DNA from 2 places in the Alteromonas sp. RW2A1 genome. Region 1 is predicted to be linked to the other one. Evidence: predicted binding sites of a transcription regulator. Region 1 holds the regulator's gene; the other holds the start of a gene.
What was found. The regulator ArgR, encoded in region 1, controls arginine synthesis, uptake and breakdown. The targets are predictions, from matches to a motif close to ANTGAATANNTATTCANT.
Positions count from the first base shown of each region.

Region 1 (7,830 bases):
TTCGATATCTTGGAAAGACACTTGGCGAAACTATTAAAAATCAGTTGGGTCAAGAATGGCTTGATCGTATTGAAAAAATACGAATCGACGGCAGAGCCTCGTATCAAGGCGACGGAAAATGTAGCGAAGAACTGAAAGAAACTTTCAAAACCATGACCGATGACGATTTACTTACCGTCGGCCGTGCCTTCGCGCAATTTTTGAATTTAGGCAATATTGCTGAGCAAGAATATAACGCAGCAATGAATGTTGATGCGTCGATGGACGCTCTTTTTGAGCACCTTGATAAAGCTGAGCTCACCACTGAAAAAGTGCAAGAAGCTGTAGGCAAACTCAATATCGATCTTGTTTTAACTGCTCACCCTACTGAAGTCACTCGAAGAACCCTGATACATAAGCATAAAGAATTAGCTGATTGCCTACAGGCCGTTCACCAAGAATCACTCAACGATGTCGATCGCGCTAAAGTAGAAACTCGTATCGCCGATTTGATTGCACAAGCCTGGCATACCGAAGAAATTCGCTCGGTACGCCCAACACCTGTAGACGAAGCTCGCTGGGGCTTCTCGGTTATCGAAAATTCACTATGGGAAGCGGTGCCAGACTTCCTTCGCGAGTTAAGCGATCGTCTTACTAAAGATTACAGTGTTGCGTTACCACTTGACGCTTCTCCAGTTCAGTTCAGTTCTTGGATGGGTGGAGACCGCGATGGTAACCCATTCGTTACTTCAAAAGTCACTGAGCAGGTATTGTTGTTAGCGAGAAAGCGAGCAGCAAAATTATTTGCTATCGATTTAGACCGCTTACAGGTTGAGCTGTCAATGTACGACTGTAACGATGAGCTTCGCGCAAAAGTTGGCGATGCTAACGAGCCATATCGTGCGCTGCTTCGTCCATTGGTATCTCGCTTTATTAAAACACGCGATGGTATTGATGACTATTTAGCTGGTAAAAACCCAGATACTTCAGAGTGGGTAGAAAGCGATGACGAGTTAATTGACGTACTGATGCTTTGTCACCAGTCATTGATTGACTGTGGCATGCAAGTAGTGGCTAACGGCTTATTACTAGATACCATTCGCCGTGCTCGTGTATTTGGTATCCATTTGCTGCGTCTTGACGTTCGCCAAGACTCCGAACGTCATTCAGACGTATTTAGTGAGCTAACTCGCTATCTTGGACTAGGCGACTATGCCCAGTGGAGTGAAGCCGATAAACAAGCTTTCTTATTGAGAGAACTTGGCTCGAAACGCCCGCTATTCCCAGCACAGTGGGATGCATCTGACGACGTTAAAGAAGTACTTGAAACCTGTAAAGTTATTGCTAAGCACAGTAAGCATGGTTTTGGTATTTATATTATCTCAATGGCGAGCGAGCCGTCTGACGTGCTTGCCGTGCAATTACTACTTCAAGAAAGCGGCGTAAGCTGGCCAATGCCAGTGGCTCCACTATTTGAAACATTAGACGACTTAAATAATTCACCTGATGTAATGCGCAAACTACTGTCTATTGACTGGTATCGCGGATACGTGAAGGGTCGTCAGTTTGTGATGATTGGTTACTCTGATTCGGCAAAGGACGCCGGAGCACTCGCCGCGGGATGGGCACAGTATCAGTCTCAAGAAGCGCTTGTTGCTATTGCCGAAGAATTTGATGTATCGCTTACGCTATTCCACGGTCGTGGCGGCACTATTGGTCGAGGTGGCTTACCGGCTCACGCCGCTATTTACTCGCAGCCTCCTGGTTCACTTGAAGGCGGTTTCCGCGTAACGGAGCAAGGCGAAACCATTCGCTATAAGTTCGGCATGCCAACTCTTGCTAAGCGCAGCTTAGGTATTTACGCCAGCGCTATTATAGAAGCTATGTTGTTCCCGCCTCCAGCACCAAAAGAAGAATGGCGCGAGCTTATCACTACTATGGCAGGTCAGGGCCGCGACAACTATCGCGCCACTGTACGTCACGATGAAGAATTTGTTCCTTACTTTCGCGTTGCAACGCCAGAGCAAGAGCTTGGTAAGTTACCACTAGGTAGCCGCCCTGCGAAACGTAAACCACAAGGCGGTATTGAGAGCTTACGCGCTATTCCGTGGATATTTGCATGGGCACAAACCCGCTTAGTACTGCCTAGCTGGCTTGGCGTTATGCGTGCAATCGATAGCGTAAAAACGCCTGAGAATGAAAAAGTCGTCAACGAGATGTTCAGTGAGTGGCCATTCTACCGTTCGCGCTTATCCATGCTTGATATGGTGTTCCACAAAGCCGACCCACGCATTAGTGAGGCGTATGACGAGCGCCTAGTGCCAAAAGAGCTTAAACACTTCGGTGAAGCCCTACGTACTGAGCTAAAAGAAAGCATTTCTTCTTTACTCGCAATTACTGGCGAAAAAGACATTATGACTAATGACCCTCAAGGCAAAGAGTCGATGGAAATTCGTGCAGCGTACTTGCAGCCTCTTCACTATCTGCAAATTGAATTGCTTGACCGCATTAGAAAAGCAGGTGACGAGTCGCAAAATACCAGCTTAGAACGCGCCATGATGGTGACAATTGCAGGTATTGCCATTGGTATGCGTAATACTGGTTAATATAAATAACGTTAATTTGATGAGCGGTCAGTTAACCGATTGACGACCTCATTATTCGAAAGGCCCGTACTGGATTAACAGCACGGGCTTTTTTATTTGAATTATTAAAGAAAACTGGTATTACTCCTATTGGCAGTACGAGCCTGACAACCTTGAAAGCCGTCTCCTCTTTTTTAAAGGATTAAAAATGCGCATTATTCTACTAACACTATTTATTGCGTCGTTGTCGCTAAGTAATATCGGCAACGCTAAAACTATGGAAATGTCACCAGGGTTATGGGAAGGCATTGCTGATGATGAATTAACCTTCAGACTGCTTGAAATAACTGACAGTGATGAACACTACTTCTATGAAATAGTCATTCCGGGTGGTTTGAAAAAAGTTCGACGTACAACCTTCACCAACAGCGATATAAAGTGCATAGAAAACCGGTGCACAATCAACACTATTATTGAAGACAACGTAACGCGAACTCTCACCCTATCTCCTTATTTAGGGATCGGTTTTTCGGTTTTAGAATCTAGCTATAAAGGGGATGATAGTTATTTATCTCGAACCTATCGGCTTGTAAAACAAGAAGCAAAATCCACTCCCCGTAAATTTGTTGAGAATCGTAAGCATATCATTCTGGACGCTGAGAAGAGTTTAGTAGAGCACCCCTACGGTACATGGGTTGGCGTGATGCAGTATTTAGATGAGCCAGAGCTGGCATTACTCCAATTAAACGAGCATAAACAGGGAACATTAAGTGTATATAGCAAAGGCACTAATACATTTCAGGAAACTCAAACTCATTTTTCGCCAGACAACGTCAGTATAAACGGTAAAGTGATCGAGATTGAAGCCTCACACACTACCTTCGCCTCAAACATTCTTTTATTTGTTAAAGCTGAAGGCATGATACACGGCTATACCTATGCCCTACATAAAGGTTACCCAGTAGGCTCGGGCGAAATAAAACTGTACAGAATTAAAAATCAATAAGGTGGCGAAGCCTACTGGATGTAACAAAAAGGCTGGATACGTAAGGTCGTAACAGACTGCATTTACTTATTTTAAAAGTAAGCGATCAATATAGACCGTTGTGATTCGTTTAGTGTTTGAGGCTATCTTCGTTTAAGGAGATGCGTTCTATATCTAACCGTGCTTCACAGCCGAAGTTTTTGTTGCCATCAGTAAAGTCTCCGTTAGTAAAATCTACGGAGGCTATTTTACGGAGTAGCTAAATCTGGGGAAGACGGCCTATATTGATCGCTTACTTTTAAAACGCAGTGAATCGATGCTATGCGGGGAATGCTTAAACTGGAAGGCTTGTAACAAGCAGGCTTTTACTCTTTCAAGAGCCCGTGCATGAGTGCGGCGGCGAAGCCTACAAGATGTAACAAAAAGGCTGGATACGTAAGGTCGTAACAGACTGTCTGTTCTTATACTCAAACGCAGTAAATGGATGCTATGCGGGGAATGCTTAAACTGGTGGGCTTGTAATGAGCAGGCTCTCCACCGCAGGGATGCGGTGGCGAAGCCTACAAGGATGTATTCACGGCGGGCCTGCGTTTACAAGCCTACCAGTGATTTCACCCCTAGCCGTTTACGAAATCTACGCCTAGCTTGATGTCGCCACGTAGGCCTTCAAGCATGTCGTTTTTCGCTTTTTCTTCAAATGCGCTTAGCTCGCCGTATGGCAAGATTTCTTCAACACCGTTTGCACTTAAGCGAACTGGGTGAGCGAAGAATGCTGCGTCATCGCTGTCGTCTGTTTGTACATAAGTGTACTCAACAACGTTCTCGCCTTGCATTGCTGCAACTAGAGATAGGCAGAAACGAGCTGCTGCTTGACCCATAGAAAGGGTTGCAGAGCCGCCGCCCGCTTTTGCTTCAACAACTTCAGTACCCGCATTTTGGATACGAGTCGTTAGGCTAGCCACTTCTTCGTCGGTAAACTCAACACCTTCAACTTGTGAAAGAAGAGGAAGAATAGTTGTACCAGAGTGACCACCGATTACCGGCACGTGCACAGAAGATACGTCTACACCTTTAAGCTCAGCAACAAAAGTTTCGGCGCGGATTACGTCTAGCGTAGTTACACCGAAAAGTTTGTTTTTGTTGTAAACGCCTTTTGCTTTAAGCGTTTCAGCTGCGATAGCAACTGTAGTATTAACTGGGTTGGTGATGATTCCAACACACGCGTCTGGACAGTTATCAGCAACACCTTCAATAAGGTTTTTAACGATTCCAGCGTTGATGTTGAATAGATCAGAACGATCCATACCCGGCTTACGCGGCATACCAGCTGGAATAAGAACAACGTCTGATCCAGTTAGTGCACCAGCTAGGTCATCTTTACCGTGACCGGTTACTTTAACCGCAGTGGGGATGTGGCTTAAATCAACTGCAACACCAGGAACAACTGGCGCAACGTCATAAAGCGCTAAATCTGAACCTGCTGGCAATTGTGTTTTTAACAACAACGACAGCGCTTGACCGATACCACCTGCAGCACCTAACACGGCTACTTTCATACCATTTCTCCTATGGGATTACTCACGTATTTAAACGGAACGTCACACTAATGCAACGCGGGGGAAAACTCAATCACCGGATCGTCTTATTGACGCCATAAACAGCGATTTTTTGTCAATATTCATTATCATGGATGATTATGCAAACAAATTGCCTAAAGTCCACCTGTGGGGCACAATATGCGAACAAAAACTGAATTCAGTTGTTTTGGCCATACCCTACTGGTTAAAACAACTAATGAGACAAAAAAGAGCGCTTAATGGCTAACACAAAACAAGAACAACTGATTAAAGCTTTCAAAGAAATACTTAAAGCTGAGAGCTACGGTTCACAAGGTGAAATAGTAGATGCCTTAAAGGCGCAAAACTTCGACAATATTAGTCAGTCGAAAATATCAAGAATGCTCAGTAAGTTTGGCGCTGTACGCACTCGTAACGCTCGTGGAGACATGGTTTACTGCCTACCACCAGAGCTTGGAATGCCCACTGCCAAAAGCCCGTTAAAACAGCTTGTGCTTGATGTAGTACACAACAATGTAATGGTCATTATTAGAACCAGCCCAGGCGCAGCACAACTTATTGCCAGGCTACTAGACTCGTTGAGTAAAAAAGATGGCGTACTGGGCACCATTGCTGGTGACGATACTATCTTTATCGCGCCTGCGGATGTTCAAAAAATTGAAGAATTGCGAATTCGTGTGGAAGAGTTATTCGACAACGTTTGACTAATACAGTGTTTAATAAAGACAGTGTTTAACTAAGACAACGTTTAATAAAGACAGTCTCTAACTGAGACAATCTTACTAAGTAGCGCCAAACAATAAACGTCACAGCCTGTAAAAGAGCCGCCGATAGACATTCACTATGAAGTGAGGCCATTGGCGGCTTTTTGCGTTTTAGTTCACGTTATCATGTATTCACACCATCGGTGTAGTGCAACGAAGCACTCTATGACAGCAACTTAATTAAGGCATCTGCGGCAGGTCGTGATGACGGTGGATTCTGACCCGTTACCAGTAACCCGTCGGTACATACCTTCACTGCAAAATCGTCTGCAGCTTCAAATTTACCGCCTTTATTTCGCAGCTCGTCTTCCACTAAATAAGGCACCACATCAGTTAACTGCATTGCAGCTTCTTCACTGTTTGTGAAACCTGTTACTGCCTTACCTGCAACAAGAAAGCTACCATCAGGCATCTTCACGTCTTTAAGTACAATTGGCGCATGACACACCGCACCAACAGGCTTATTCGCAGCAATAGTATCTTCAATTAATTTAATTGAATGAGTGTTGTCCGACAAATCCCATAATGGGCCATGTCCGCCTGGGTAAAATACCGCATCGAATTCTTCTGCTCTCACATCTTCTAACGGAATTGTAGACGCGATTGCACTTCGGGCAATATCGTCTTTTGTGTAGCGAATAGCATCGTCGGTCATGGCGTCGTCGGAGAGACTATTGGGGTCGATAGGTACCTGACCACCCATAGGTGATGCAAGTGTAATGGAGTAGCCCTGGTCTTTGAATGTATAGTAGGGAGAGGCAAACTCTTCCAACCACATACCGGTTTTGTTACCCGTATTGCCCATGATTTCGTGTGATGTCATTACCATAAGAATAGACTTTGACATTTGACCTCCTTGCATTGATTTCCAGAAAATAGAGTCTTTTTCTTTCGTCCAAGGTGAATGATTAGATCAAAAAAAATGCCACTGCCCGTAAAGGCAAGTGGCATTTAACACTACAAAGATTTTACGTAGTTTTAAAACTATCGATATTAGAAGCGGTAATTAATACCTACACGAGCAGACCAAGTTGATGCTGGTGTATCAACTCGTTGGCCGCGAGGCCCATCGAAGTTTTCGAAGGTATATACCCCGTCAGCAAAAGACGCGTCTACAACAGGTTCGTTATATTCAAATGGAACTTGTCTAAGCGTGCCCCACTCGTCGTTGAGAAGATTTCCTAGGTTTCTTACAACAAAGAATATTTCTCCTGTGTGTCCTTCCATAAAGCCAGGAATGTCCTGAGATATACGAAGGTCAACCCTAGAAACCCAATCTGAGTCTTGAGCATTTCTATCGACAATTGTGCCGCGCGAACCGTTCAGACCAGCATCGGCAATAAAGTCGTTAAAGGCTGCTTGGTCAAACTCAGGCGCGTAATTGACGATAGGATCATTCTCAAGTGGTACATAAAGAAGGTTTCTATCTTCAAAGAAACGCTCATCACCAAAACCTGGGTCTCCATCGAATGTGTAGCTAAACACTTGACCGCTGCGGCGAGTCGCGAAAAGATTCACACGCGTTGGATAGCCGTCGATAAACTCATGCGCATAACTAAGGTTTAACGTAAAGCGATGTTCAACCTGGTAGTTACTTGTCGCAACAGCTGGTTGCCCTAGGTCACGAACCGAAAGGTTACCAAAGTTTGAACTTGCGGTTGAGCTGTTCATTGGACTACCTTGCTCAATGTCTTGATGAGAGTAGCCAAAGTTAACGTCAAACCCGTTTTCGAAGGTCTTCTGCGCTGTAAAGGTATAAACCCAGCCATCACCCTCATCAGGGTTATTGGTTAGCAAATAATCTGTACCTGAACGACCACAATCTGAGCTAAGTGGATCAGCTTGACAGTCAGCATCCAATGCATCGAAGTCTTGGTAAACTGGGCGACCATCTGGTGCAGTACCAATGTTACGCACGTTCAGCGGTACTGACATAGCCG
Region 1 is NZ_CP018031.1:3,549,236-3,557,065, forward strand. It holds gene ppc (phosphoenolpyruvate carboxylase) at 1-2,585, shown strand, start outside; gene BM528_RS15715 (hypothetical protein) at 2,773-3,570, shown strand; gene mdh (malate dehydrogenase) at 4,167-5,105, opposite strand; gene argR (transcriptional regulator ArgR) at 5,366-5,830, shown strand; gene BM528_RS15730 (type 1 glutamine amidotransferase domain-containing protein) at 6,054-6,737, opposite strand; gene BM528_RS15735 (TonB-dependent receptor) at 6,884-7,830, opposite strand, start outside.

Region 2 (7,830 bases), 1.2 Mb from region 1:
AAGTTGCCTAAATTGATTTTTAATTGCTGTATGATTAGTTTCTAACGCTACGCCATCAAGATTGGGGAGGTTATCGAAGATTTGTCGCCATGTATCAGAGACACTTTGCGGGTCATCCAAATAAGCTTCATACAACTCTTCAACATAGGCAGCGTTGGCACCTGCCATGTGCGAGGAATCCCACCACGCTTTCATCACGCTTTCTTGCATTTAATTTGCCTTGCTACGTTTTATAAAATCTAGTTAACAATCAAGTACTATTATAAGGCTATTCTCAACAGAACCAAGTGTTATCACTATGATTACATAAAAAAATAGCCATCCTTAGGGGATGGCTATTTAGACATCAAAATCTGTGACTAACTTGGTTAGTAAGATTCGAACTAAACAGCCCGAGACAGAAGCATGGACTTAATTTGACCAATTGCTTTTGTTGGGTTTAGCCCTTTAGGGCACACGCTTACACAGTTCATTATACCGTGACAACGGAACACGCTGAACGCGTCGTCAAGTTCATTCAAACGCTCGTCTGTCGCAGTATCTCGGCTATCAATTAAGAAGCGATAAGCGTGAAGCAAACCAGCTGGTCCGATGAACTTATCTGGATTCCACCAGAAAGACGGACACGATGTTGAGCAACATGCACACAGGATACACTCATAAAGACCATCTAACTTCGCACGTTCTTCAGGCGACTGCAAATGCTCGCGCGCTGGCGGCTGTTTGCCATCGTTGATTAAGAACGGCTTGATCTTTTCGTACTGTGTATAGAATTGTGTCATATCAACAACCAGGTCTCGAACTACCGGTAGACCTGGAAGTGGACGAACTACAATTTTACCTTTGCCTAAAGCTGAAAGCGGTGTAATACAAGCAAGACCATTCTTACCATTCATATTAACGCCATCAGACCCACATACACCTTCACGACATGAACGGCGGAAAGACAACGATGGATCTTTTTCTTTCAGTGCTATTAATGCATCTAGAACCATCATGTCCTGACCTTCCTCTACTTCTAGAGAATAGTCTTGCATGCGTGGCTTTGCATCAACATCAGGGTTATAACGGTATATCGAAAATTCTAATTTCATAATCGTTACCTCTCTTAATACGTACGCGCTTTAGGAGGGAATGCCTCTCTAATTTTCGGCGCCATATTGACATCACGTTTGAGCATTTTTTCAGTGTTCGGATCGTAAATGCTGTGGCATAGCCAGTTGTCATCATCACGATCTGGGAAATCGAAGCGGCTGTGCGCGCCACGGCTTTCCGTTCTGAAATTCGCTGCTACTGCTGTGCTGTACGCTGTTTCCATTAGGTTATCAAGTTCTAAACATTCGATACGTTGAGTATTGAAGTCTGAGCTCTTGTCATCAAGGCGTGCGTTCTGTAGGCGTTCGCGAATTTCGCTAAGCTCTTTCAGGCCGTCAGCCATTGCTTCACCCTCACGGAATACTGAGAAGTTAAGCTGCATGCATTCTTGCATGTCTTTTTTGATTTGAACCGGGTCTTCGCCCTTACCCGCTTCTGAACTTTCCCAACGATTGAATCGTGCCATCGCTGCTTCAAGGTCAGACTCCGACGCATCACGACTTGGCGCCATATCAGATAGAGTCTTGCCAAGGTGCATACCCGTTGCGCGACCAAACACAACCAAATCAAGTAGTGAGTTACCACCTAGGCGGTTTGCACCGTGTACAGATACACAAGCAATCTCACCACAAGCAAATAAACCGTTCACAACTTTATCGTTGCCGTTCTCGTCTACTGCTAAGCACTGACCGTCTACGTTAGTAGGAATACCGCCCATCATGTAGTGACACGTTGGTATTACTGGAATTGGCTCTTTTACAGGGTCAACGTGAGCAAAGGTACGAGAAAGCTCTAGAATACCAGGCAAACGTGATTCAAGTACGTCTTTACCGAGGTGATCTAGCTTAAGTTTGATGTGCGTGCCCCAAGGGCCTTCACAACCACGACCTTCACGAATTTCGGTCATCATTGAACGAGCAACAACGTCACGACCTGCTAAGTCTTTCGCATTTGGTGCGTAGCGTTCCATGAATCGCTCGCCGTCTTTGTTGAGTAGATAACCACCCTCACCACGACAACCTTCGGTAACCAATGTTCCTGCACCAGCGATACCTGTTGGGTGGAACTGCCACATTTCCATGTCTTGAACTGCAACACCAGCGCGAAGTGCCATACCTACACCGTCACCGGTATTGATGTGCGCGTTGGTAGTTGACGCATAAATACGACCTGCACCACCAGTGGCAAGAACTACGGCACGTGACTTGAAGTAAACTACCTCACCAGATTCGATGTCGATTGCTGTACAACCTACTACGTCGCCGTCTTGGTTTTTCACTAAATCTAGTGCGTACCACTCAGAGAATACTTTTGTTTTGTTTTTTACGTTCTGTTGGTAAAGAAGGTGAAGAAGCGCGTGACCAGTACGGTCAGCCGCCGCAGCTGTACGTGCTGCCTGTTCGCCACCAAAGTTTTTTGATTGCCCACCAAAAGGACGCTGGTATACTTTTCCGTTTTCAAAACGTGAGAACGGCAGACCCATGTTTTCCATTTCAATAATGGCTTCAGGACCTTCCTTACACATATACTCGATTGCATCTTGGTCGCCGATGTAATCTGACCCTTTAACAGTGTCATACATGTGCCATTCCCAGTTGTCTTCGTGTGAATTACCTAGCGCAACGGTAATACCACCCTGTGCAGACACAGTATGAGAACGGGTTGGAAAAACTTTTGATAACAGTGCACATGACTTACCAGACTGTGAAATCTGTAGCGCGGCACGCATACCTGCGCCACCAGCACCAATTACTACTGCATCAAACTCGTGTACGGGTAAACTCATCTTACACTCCCCACAATACAAATAGGCCGACAGCTACGTAGCCAAAAGCGATGATATTTAGTATATATTGTAATCCCGCGCGCAGACTTGATGACTTAACATAGTCTGATAGCACCTGCCAAAGGCCGATACGTACGTGGATCATCACTGCGATTAGTGCTGCCAATGTGAAAACTTTCATAGCTAAACCAGAAAATAACCCACGCCATTCGACGTAACTTAAGCTACCGCTGGTTATAAAGTACCACGCCATGAAAATCGAGTACGCGAAAATAATTGCTGCTGTCGCACGAAGTGATACATAATCTTGTACACCATCGCGCTTCATACTTGCTTGGTTGGTTACCATAATGCAACTCCCAATACTACGGTCAGTACAATCCACAAAGCGATTGTTGCTTTCGCACTTGTGTTGCCCGACTCTAATTCTTCCCAGTGACCCAAGTCCATTACGACATGTCTTAGGCCGCCTAGAATGTGATACGTCAGCGCTGAAGCTGTGCCAATTGCGACAAATTTCCCAAAGAATCCGTCCATGATTGCCTGAACATTCGCAAAGCCTTCAGGCGATTGAACAGAAACTGCCCATGCCCAAATAACGAAAAGTAGCGCGAAGAACATGGCAACACCGGTTACACGATGGAGAATTGACGAAATAGCAGAGGGCGGAAATTTAATAGTATTGAGTTCTAAATTTACTGGTCTTTGCTTTTTCACAATGTATGCCTGTTTAATCCGTAGGGATAAGAATTACTTGTATTTATTATGTCCTGTACAAGTGAATTCGCTTTTAACCTGTTAATTGCCTCATCCATTGAGTTGTTAACAATTTGTGAACTATTCTTTAATGCTTGTAACAGAATAATTATTCTGTATTTCAAGCAATAATTATTCTGTATTTCAAGCACCGCTGAGTATATCCAGCGTAGTATATAATTACAATTTTTTGTGACGTAGTAAGACTTTAGTCTGAAATTACACACAATTGGTAATTATTTTAAATAAAAAGAGATCACAATTGCTCCTAACCCGCTAGTATCTGCGTAGTAGTAGCGTGTTAAGGGTATCAGTACCCCACTTATATGACTATGTGAACTAACAGCAAATTAAGCTCTTTTAATGTGGTAGATTAATTATTCAACATCAAGCGCTTATTTGTTAAACCAGTAGCGACACAAAAAATCTGTTTTAACAATTTACCTTTCAATAAAAGTCATTAAAAATGTTGATGCTATTAGAAAGGGTTGTATTCATTTGGTAAAATTCGAGTGAGAAAATTGCTAACAGAAATATGAGTGATAAAGAATATTTATTGTACATATATGCAATAAAATTGACTTGTTGGTGCATTATAAAGTACAAATACGCCCACTTTTCCCAATAAAGCGGACATTTTCGTCCGTTTTGCTGCAAACAGAACCATTCTGAGGAGAGCATTATATGGCAGATCAAAAAGCCATTCTTAAAGCCGGCGACAAGGAAATAGAGCTTCCTATTTTGTCTGGCACAGAAGGACAAGACGTAATCGATGTCCGTTCAGTTGGACAACACGGTTATTTTACTTACGACCCTGGTTTTATGGCGACAGGATCTTGCGAGTCAAGCATTACGTACATCGACGGTGCCGCAGGTGTTTTATTACACCGTGGTTTTCCCATTGAAGAACTTGCACGTGATGCTGACTATCTAGAAGTGTGCTATATGCTTCTACATGGCGATGCACCGTCTAAAGAGCAATACCAAGAATTTAAAGAAACAATTACTCGTCATACAATGGTTCACGAGCAAATTAACATGTTCTTCCACGGTTTCCGTAACGATGCCCACCCTATGGCAATGTTATGCGGTACCGTTGGTGCAATGTCATCGTTCTACCATAGCGACCTTGACGTTTCTAACGAAGAACAACGTGTACGCAGTGCACATCGTTTAATTGCGAAAATGCCAACACTTGTTGCAATGTGTTACAAGTACAACGTTGGTCAACCATTCGTTTACCCTCGTAACGATTTAAGCTATGCAGCTAACTTCTTAAACATGATGTTCTCTGTACCAGCTGAAGAGTACCAAATCAGTCCTGCTGTTGAACGTGCAATGGACCGTATCTTTACGCTTCATGCTGACCACGAGCAAAATGCTTCTACGTCTACAGTTCGCTTAGCCGGTTCTTCTGGTGCTAACCCTTATGCATGCATCGCAGCTGGTGTTGCATCACTCTGGGGACCTGCGCACGGTGGTGCTAATGAAGCATGCCTTAACATGCTAGAAGAAATTGGTACTGTTGATCGCATTCCTGAGTTTATCGCACGAGCGAAAGACAAGTCTGACCCGTTCCGTTTAATGGGCTTTGGTCATCGTGTTTATAAAAATCACGATCCTCGAGCTACCGTTATGCGTGAGAGCTGTCATGAAGTTCTTAGTGAGTTGAACGTTAAAGATCCTTTGTTAGAAGTAGCAATGGAATTAGAAAAAATAGCGTTGAGCGACCCGTACTTCGCAGAAAAGAAATTGTTCCCTAACGTAGATTTCTACTCTGGTATCGTGCTTAAAGCTATTGGTATTCCAACTAACATGTTTACGTGTATCTTTGCACTTTCTCGCACAGTAGGTTGGATTTCACATTGGCATGAAATGATGAGCGACCCCAAGCAAAAGATTGGTCGTCCTCGTCAGCTTTACACTGGTCACAGCCAAAGAAAATACACACCTATTAAGTAGTTTGAACTAACTGTCTTTTTAGATTGTAAAAATAGCGCCATGTCTGGCGCTATTTTTGTTTACGGCGTATCTTTCGAGAGGAGTATCCATGCCCTATTCTGCCCTTGGCTTAGGTATAGCAGGTTTAATACCGTTTATAGCTATGCCGCTAGCCTATCAACTTAACCTTCTTTCAATATCAGAAAGCGCAACATATTTTGTTCAGTATTCCGCTGTGTTGCTCTCTTTTTTTGGTGGTGTCCACTGGTGGGATGCGATTAGCAATCAGCGATATGATAAACAAATGTACATAGCCATGCTGCCCACTATTGTTGGATGGCTATGCCTAGTGTTTGCAAGTGATGTAAAAGTGCTTGGCGTACTGTCAATAAGCTATGTAGCCGTGTTGCTATACGACAAATTCACCCTAAGTTTACCAAAAGACCAAATTGTAAGTTATATAGGACTACGAATGGGTTTAACTACCGTAGCGGTAATAAGCCATGCTTGGATGATACTTTTACTTTCCTAGTCAGTGGCAACTAATAACAAAAATAGCAACCTAATGAGTAGTACCGCTCCTGCACAATGCAGAAGCGGTATTTTTCTTATAGGCGATCATGCTTTAACTTGAAAGCTAGCCGCCCTGTTCTTTAATTTTGTTACCCTAAAAGCTTATTTAAACAGGATTCAGCTTATTTAGTCAGCGAGCCGTTTTTATACGCTTCGAAGGCGTCCATTATCTCCTGCTGTGTGTTCATCACAAACGGTCCATACTGAACTACAGGCTCCTTAATAGGCTCTCCCAAAACAACAATACATTTGCATCCTCTCTTGGCCTCTAATGTTAACGTGGAGTCACCAAGAGGGGCTGGCGATAATACTCCGAGCTCGCCTTTACCAAGTTCATTATTAGTATTTGGTGCCTCGCAATTCACGGTTAAGGTACCCTCATAAACATAAATAAAGCCTTCGTGGTTACTTTCTATATCTATAGATACCGTTGCCGATTTAGAAGTTTCAGGCGCAAGCGCTACATCATAAAACGAAGGAGCAACAGCAGTGGTTTTTACGGGCCCTTTAATACCTTCGAACTCACCTGCAAGTACTTTTACTTTTACCCCAGGCTTTTCTACCTCAGGCACATCTGATGGCGGTATATCCTGGTAATTTGGCGGTGACATTTTCTCATGCGACGGCAAGTTAACCCAAAGCTGAAAACCTTTCAGAAGCCCCTCTTCCTGCTCGGGCATTTCTTCGTGAATTATTCCTTTACCGGCATTCATCCATTGAATACCGCCTGCCTCTATAACCCCCTCATTACCTACCGAGTCTTTGTGACGCATTTTGCCAGCCAGCATGTAAGTTACAGTCTGAAATCCTCTATGGGGGTGTGCGGGAAACCCTGATAAGTATTCAGAGGGTTTATCAGAGCCAAAAAAATCTAACATCAGAAAAGGATCGAGCCTGGGGAGTATAGGCTGACCGATAATACGGGTTAGTGAAACTCCGGCACCATCGCTGGTTGCCACACCCTTTACCCTCTTCTCAATTGACCGTTGGACATTATCAGTTTGTTGCATATCAGAAGCACTTTGAGATTCAATATCTGATTTCATATCGTATACACCCTTATTTATTTGCCAACGTTCTCTCTGCCGTGGGCAGACATCAAATCCTGCGAAGGTCCTACAGGAATAACCTGAGTTGGGTTGATCATTGTATGGCTGTAATAATAGTGACGTTTGATATGGTCAAAGTTTACGGTTTCAGCTATGCCGGGTATTTGGTAAAGCTCTTTCATATAACCGTACAAATTGGGATAGTCGGCTATCTGCTTTTTATTACATTTAAAGTGACCGTGATAGACAGGATCGAAACGAATCAGGGTAGTAAACAGCCGCCAGTCCGCTTCCGTAATCGCCTCTCCTACGAGGTAACGTGAATCAGCTAAGCGAGTTTCAACCACATCAAGTGCATTGAAAACCGCGTTAAATGCTTCTTCGTATGCCTCTTGCGTGGTCGCAAAGCCAGTTTTATACACTCCGTTGTTGATATTGTGGTAAACCAACTCGTTAACGGTATCAATTTCAGTACGGAGAGATTCTGGATAATAGTCATCTGTGTTCCCCGTCAGAGAATTAAAATCACTGTTTAAAATTCGGATGATATCTGCCGACTCATTGTTAACAATGGTGTTGTGCTTAGTATCCCAAAGAATTGGAACCGTAACTCGCGTAGTGATAGTAGAA
Region 2 is NZ_CP018031.1:2,326,519-2,334,348, forward strand. It holds gene sucA (2-oxoglutarate dehydrogenase E1 component) at 1-210, opposite strand, end outside; gene BM528_RS10465 (succinate dehydrogenase iron-sulfur subunit) at 384-1,094, opposite strand; gene sdhA (succinate dehydrogenase flavoprotein subunit) at 1,109-2,881, opposite strand; gene sdhD (succinate dehydrogenase, hydrophobic membrane anchor protein) at 2,883-3,230, opposite strand; gene sdhC (succinate dehydrogenase, cytochrome b556 subunit) at 3,224-3,598, opposite strand; gene BM528_RS10485 (citrate synthase) at 4,322-5,599, shown strand; gene BM528_RS10490 (DUF3429 domain-containing protein) at 5,688-6,110, shown strand; gene BM528_RS10495 (pirin family protein) at 6,274-7,161, opposite strand; gene BM528_RS10500 (glutathione S-transferase family protein) at 7,215-7,830, opposite strand, start outside.
Region 2: a site for ArgR is predicted at 4,193-4,210, ahead of BM528_RS10485 (citrate synthase). Genes of this name have one in related genera too.